Regions from separate parts of the Gordonia sp. CPCC 206044 genome, predicted to be linked through region 2. Evidence: predicted binding sites of a transcription regulator. Region 2 holds the regulator's gene; the other holds the start of a gene.
The links. The regulator LexA, encoded in region 2, represses DNA repair genes until DNA is damaged. The targets are predictions, from matches to a motif close to CGAACANNTGTTCG.
Positions count from the first base shown of each region.

Region 1: AAFP35_RS25605 (DUF222 domain-containing protein) is a predicted target of LexA. The motif match lies at 1,724-1,737, and genes of this name have one in related genera.

Region 1 is NZ_JBCLVL010000026.1:22,356-25,764, forward strand. It holds gene AAFP35_RS25600 (dihydrofolate reductase family protein) at 1-40, opposite strand, end outside; gene AAFP35_RS25605 (DUF222 domain-containing protein) at 137-1,699, opposite strand; gene AAFP35_RS25610 (DUF1801 domain-containing protein) at 1,920-2,261, shown strand; gene AAFP35_RS25615 (MFS transporter) at 2,258-3,409, opposite strand, start outside.
Region 2 is NZ_JBCLVL010000005.1:224,513-227,921, reverse strand. It holds gene hrpA (ATP-dependent RNA helicase HrpA) at 1-571, shown strand, start outside; gene nrdR (transcriptional regulator NrdR) at 609-1,067, opposite strand; gene AAFP35_RS09740 (LysM peptidoglycan-binding domain-containing protein) at 1,172-1,666, opposite strand; gene lexA (transcriptional repressor LexA) at 1,867-2,604, shown strand; gene AAFP35_RS09730 (phosphoenolpyruvate--protein phosphotransferase) at 2,623-3,409, opposite strand, start outside.

The sequences.
Region 1 (3,409 bases), on a different contig from region 2:
CGTCCAGCGTGATGTTCTGTGTGATGACGAGCTTGCGCATGGCGCTCCTCTCGGTTGTTGCCTCGAGAAGACTGACCTGACCGAGGCGCCGAGTTCATCGCATCGTCACCGGCGCACGATCGATCGGCGACCGATCTCATCGGGAGATGAGATCGTCGCGGGTCAGAACTCGCACCGACCATCCGGACGAGATGAGTCTCGGCACGCGACGGCGTTCTTCTCGCATGCCCGAGGCGCGTGTGCGGCTCACGGCACGCTCGGGCGGGGCGTCGCCCGGCGGTGGAAGCCCTCGTTGCAGGTGTGCGGCGAGTTCCTCACCGAGGTGGTGGGTGCGGTTGACCCGCGGCGGATCTGGTGGTCCGTCACCGTTGAGTGTCCAGGCGGGCCGCCCGGCATCGGGGCCGTCGACCACCATGTGGGTGGTGAATTGGCCGGGCCTCGGGCCGACCCGACGGTTGTGCGGCGGACACGAGCCGGCGAGATCGATGATGTCGGTCCACCCACCGTCGGCCCAATCCTGTTCGGCGTGATGGATTTCCAGGTGGGTGAACGGTTGTGTGCATTCGGGGCAGGTGCAGCCGGCGCCATCTCGGGCGAACAGTGCGAATCGTTGGGATTGGTTGGCACATCGTTTCGCCCTACCGAGGTAGAGCACCTCGGCGCTGTGATCGGCGAACACCGCGAGGTGCATCTGCGCTCGCGCGGCGAGATCGATGACGTCTTTGATCGGCAACTGAGCGCCGCCGGCCGTCTCACCGACGCCGGCCCGCTCGCGCAACTCCGCTTCGGTGATCTTGATGATCAGGTGCGGGGGCAGGCCGCGATGGCTCTTGCCGAGTAGCCCACCGTCGAGAACCGCGGTGAGCAGAGCCTTGAGTGCGTCGTGATTGCGTTGCGACTGGGCACGGGAATCGCGGCCGGCAGCGTCTTTCAGCAACTCGGCATCGACGTCGTCCTTGCTGCCCCGCGGTGATCGGTCGTCGTCGGGATTGTTCATCCCGGGCGCAGCCCACGCATCGAGCAGGACATCGAACATCGCCCGCGTGAGCGGGTCGAGCGAGCCGGTCAGGCGGCTCATCGACTGCGCATCCTGGTCGCCGAGGCCCAGTCCACGACGACGGGCGCGGTCGGTGTCGTCGGTGAGCCGCCCATCCGGGTCGAGGTGGGCCACCAGGCGTGCGCCGAGCTTGGCGATACCGCTCGGGGTGTGCGCCCGCGCCAATCGAGCCAGCGTCGCTTCTGCGGCATCCCTGGCGTCGGCCGGCACCGCGGCCGGGATCTGCCGCAACGCCTCGAGGATTCTCTGCACGTGATCGGGCCCGATTGCACCCTCACGGAGCGCCTGCGCGGTGTGCGGGCAGCGCGGTGCCAACACGTCGCCCTGCATCGAACGCATCGATGTCAACGCCTCGATGTGCTTGCGGCGCATGCCCGGATTGGTGATGCGCAGCTTGGCGACCATGAAGTCGTGCAGGGACCGGTACCCGGCTTTGATGTGTGCGGCCCGATCGGACACCTCGAGGACCCGGCGGTATCCGATCGAAGCCATACGACGCGCGGCACGTTCATGCGCGTCCGCGACGTCGATGGTCTCGTGGTCACTCGCCGCCGTGGGATCGGCAGCATCGATCCGGTCGAGCAGATCGTGCAACTCGGCATACAGCGCCACCATCGTGGACCGCTGATCGTCGACGCTCATCGAGTTGCACCCCCCTCGGAAACTCGAAAGTATGTTCGATACAGTATGCGATTTGTCCGGTTTGCGCAACCCCTCCGGGGATCGCTCCAATGGATTGTCAGTCCATCCGGAATCCCCTACAGCGTCCGATCATTCGGCACGGAAGGACCAGCGGATCTCGACCCAGTTCGAAGACCTCCGATACCCCCGCGAGCGCGCCGGCATCGACTACGGTTGCCTGATGACCACCGACTGGCGCGAAGAGCGGGCCGACGAGATCCGGACGCTGATCCTGCGGGCCGAGCCCGACATCGCCGAAGAGATCAAGTGGCGCAAGCCTTCCAATCCCGGCGGCGTGCCCACGTTCTCGCTCGACGGTCTGGTCTGCACGTTGGAGACCTACAAAGACAAGATCAAGGTGACCTTCGGGCAGGGAGCATCCCTCCCCGACCCCGCCAAGGTGTTCAACGCGAGCCTCACCGCGGGCACCCGCCGCGCCGTCGACATCAAGGAGTCCGACACGCTCGACGCAGATGCGTTCGTCGATCTGATCCGCGCAGCGGTCGCGCTGAACCGGGGTTAGCGCCTCGCTTCGGGCGTCGGCGATTCGACCCGCACGGTTTCCGGACGGTCGGCTTCGTAGTTCTCCACATCCGGATACCACCGCGCCACTGCGAGCGCCGCAAGTCCGACGACACTGACACCGACTATCCACATCACCGGCCCGGCCACCGAGCCGGTTGCGAGCAACAACGCACCGCACACCAGCGGCGCCAGACCACCGCCGAGTACAGTGCCGATGTTCTGCCCGAAATTGCTGGCGGTATATCGGATTCGACGGGGAAACAGTTCCGCGATGTAGCCGAAGCCAGGCGCCATGACGAGGTTGGTGAGGATCAGATAGGCACCCATTGCGACCACCAGCAGCACGGGATTCTCGGTGACCGACAGCAACCAGAAGATCGGCCCCGACACCACGATGAAGGCGCCGAGCAGGGTGGCCAGCCACCGTTCCTGCCCGATTCGGTCGGTGACCCAGCCCGACAACGGATGCCACAGCGCTCCGAGGACCATCGACGTCGCATAGGTGATCATCACCATGCCCACCGCGAGCTCGCGGTTACCCGCAAGAAAGACTGCGAACCACTGCGCCACCCCCGCGGAACCGTTGACGCCGATGGCGACCCCACCGGCCAGTAGCACCGGCCGCCAATACTTCGTCAATGTCTCCCTCAGTGGCGATTTCAGGATCTCACGGTTCTTCACCATCTCGGCGAACTCAGGTGAGTCCTCCACCCTTCGACGAATGACGAACGCCACCAGAGTCAAGGGCGCGGCGACGAGAAACGGGATACGCCAGCCGTAATCGGACATGAATTGCTCGGATGCGCTCAGCGCGAGTACCGCCGCGAGCACTGCGCCGCTCGAACCACCGAGACCGGCACCGAACGGCGTCAACGACGACAGCAAACCGCGCCGTGCCTCTGGGGCTGATTCGAGCGCAAATGTCACTGAGCCAAGCATCTCGGCGCCCGCCGACAACCCTTGCCCGATCCGGAGGATAACCAGAATCGCGGGCGCCAGAAGTCCGATGGCGTCGTAGGACGGCAGCACGCCGATCAGTGCGGCACAGACACCCATCACCACGACCGTGGCCATCAGGGCGGTTCGGCGACCACTCCGATCCCCGATGCGGCCGAAGAGTATGCCTCCGAGCGGCCGGGCGATGAA
Region 2 (3,409 bases):
CCTGACTGCGGACTGCACCCGGCGCGCGGTACGCGACGCCGTTGCGGGACGTGATCTCTCGAAGGTGCGCACGCCGGCGGCGTTCACGCGCTTACTCGACGACGTCCGGCCGACCGTCACCGCCACTGCACCAGAGTATTTCGAGCTCGCCACCGACGCCCTGCGGTACGTCGCCCCGCTGCGCAGACAGATCGACCGACTCAGTGGGCATCTGGCCGCCGACGATGTGGCCGAAGAACTCGATCAGCTCGTCTTCGACGGGTTCGTCGTCGCGACCCCGCGCCAGCACCTCGAACGACTGCCGCGATATCTCCAGGCGGCCGCCTCCCGACTGACCGACCTGCCGGGTTCACACGATCGGGACCGCGCAGGCGTCGCCGCTCTCGACCGTGTGGTCACCCGATGGAATCAGCGTCTGGACCAGGTGCCGGCCGCACGGCGCGACGAGTTCAACGAGTTCGCGCATTGGCTGGTCGAGGAACTGCGCGTCGGGTTGTTCGCGCAACGACTCGGAACCGCCTATCCGATCTCGGAGAAACGCGCGATGAAAGCACTCGACGGGTTCCGCTGAAACGACGGCCTCGACGGGGTTCCGCGGATACGACGGGTCAGCCGACCTCGTCGGAAACCGCTCGCAACTCGTCGATCTCACGCTGGAAGTCGGCGACGGAGTCGAATGAGCGGTAGACCGATGCAAACCTCAGATAGGCCACGGCGTCGAGGTCACGCAATGGCCCCAGGATCGCCAGACCCACCTCGTTGCTGGGGATCTCGGCCGATCCCGAGGACCGCACCGCATCCTCGACCTGCTGCGCCAATTGCGCCAACGCATCCTCGGCGACGTCGCGCCCCTGACACGCCCGACGCACGCCGCGCATGACTTTCTCGCGGCTGAACGGTTCGGTCACACCGTTGCGTTTGACCACCGACAACACCGCACTCTCGACCGTGGAAAATCGCCGACCACAGTCCGCACACGAGCGCCGGCGTCGGATCACCTGCCCGTCGTCGGCGACACGCGAGTCGATGACCTTGGTGTCTTCGTTCTTGCAAAACGGACAGCGCATGTCGTCCTCACGCACATCGCGGGACACACCGGCGCACCGGATCTTCGCTACGCCGTGCCGGTTTCCGGCTGGACCCTGTGCCACCGAGGATACCGTCCGGCCCCTCAGCGATACGCGGGGGCGATCAGCGCCTGCCCCACGCGCAGACCCGAGCCGGACAGATCGTTGCGCGCCACGATCGCATCGATGACCGTTTCGCGCGGCATGTCCGGAGCCACCCGGTCGGCAATCGAACTCAGCGAGTCACCGGCCCGCACGTGCACGACCTCGGCGCCGACGGGTTCGGGAGCGACCGAGGCCGCATAGTTCGACCCGACGATGGCGACCACCCAGACGACGATCGCGAGAGCACCGCCGGCCAACACGGCGAGGGCGGCCGCGCGACGGCGTGCGTAGACGCGCGACGTCGACGCGGGCGACGCGCACCGAGTGCCGGCAACCCGCGGCCTGCCGACGGCCAGCGAGGTGGCCGGCCGGTTCGGCCCGGGCCTGCTCCGATCACCGTGGGCGCGGCGGCGGGTGGGCGTGCCGACCACACGGGCGTCGGTGCGGGCGTTCGCCGTCGATGCCTGCGGGCGTTCCAGTGTGATGGTGCTCATCGCGGTCTCCTCGATCACATGTTCGATGGAACTGATGTTCGATTTGTAGCACGGTGCACCGACAAAGTCTCGACACACGTCGAACAAATGTTTGAACATGTCTGCGACGTGGGTTACTCTCGGCGCTGAGAGAACCCATCGACCAGCGTTTTTCCGCGAATCCCGGCCCGGGGCCGGATTCGAACAGAGAGGACTCACCGATGAGCGACAAGGCCGGCGGACGACGCGGTACCCCGCGTGCGGTCGACGAGAAGGCCGACACCGACGAGGCTTCTGTCGACCCGGCTGTCGCGGAGGCGTCGCTCACCCCACGTCAGCGCGGCGTGCTGGAGTACATCCGACAGTCGGTCCGGGAACGTGGATATCCACCGAGCATCCGCGAGATCGGCGATGCGGTCGGCCTGACGTCCACGTCGTCGGTGGCCCATCAGTTGCGCACCCTGGAACGCAAGGGACTGCTCAAGCGTGACCACAACCGTCCACGGGCGGTCAACATCTCAGACGGCGAGCACAATCACATCCCGCCCGGCGGTTCGGCCGCCGACGACGGGTCGAGCCTGCCCGCGCCCACGTTCGTACCCGTGCTGGGCCGGATCGCCGCGGGCGGACCGATCCTCGCCGAGGAAGCTGTGGAGGACGTCTTCCCGCTGCCGCGCGAACTCGTCGGCGAGGGGTCGCTGTTCCTGCTGCGTGTGGTCGGCGAATCGATGATCGATGCGGCGATCTGCGACGGCGACTGGGTGGTCGTCCGGCAACAGAACGTCGCCGACAACGGCGACATCGTCGCGGCGATGATCGACGGCGAGGCGACCGTGAAGACGTTCAAGCGCAAGGACGGTCACGTGTGGCTGATGCCGCACAACGAGCTGTTCGAGCCCATCCCCGGTGACGACGCCGCCATCCTCGGCAAGGTCGTCACCGTGATGCGCCGGGTCTGAGAGCCGTCCGACGCCCGGTCAGTTGCTGCCGAAAGCGGCAGCCGCGGCGGCTCGAGCGGAGGCTGCGTCGGCCAGCCCCAGGATCGTGTCCGAGGCCAACTTGCATTGATCGCTGGTGACCCGGCCGAGCTTGGCGCCGACCGCGGCCGCCGCGGCCGGCGCCGCCGACAGTGACGTGACACCCAGACCCACCAGGACGCATGCGAGCAACGGATCGGCCGCGGCCTCACCGCACACGCCCACCGGTTTGCCCGCGGCGCGCCCGGCGCGGGCCACGTTCGCGATCAGCGCCAGCACCGCCGGTTGCCAGGGATCGGTCAGCGACGCCAGATCCGACGACATCCGGTCCGCGGCCATCGTGTACTGCGTCAGATCGTTGGTACCGATCGACACGAAGTCGACCTCGGCCATGACCTGCGGCGCGAGGATCGCCACGGCGGGGACCTCCACCATGATCCCGGCGACGAGACCTCGTGCCCGCACCTCGCCGGCGAACTCCCGCGCCTCGGCCGCCGTGGCGATCATGGGCGCCATCACCCACGGACTCGCGCCACTCTCCTTGGCTGCGGCCGCGATGGCATCGAGTTGGGCCGCGCGGATCTCGGGGTGGGCGTTGGCGATTCGGTTGCCGCGCACACCGAGTGCGGGGTTGGCCTCGTCGGGCTGGGCCACGAACTTCAGCGGCTTGTCCGATCCGGCGTCGAGCGTGCGGATCACCACTTTCTGATCACCGAACGCGTCGATGACCTCGCGGTAGAGCTTGGTCTGCTCGGCGACCGTGGGAGCATCAGTGCGGTCGAGGAAG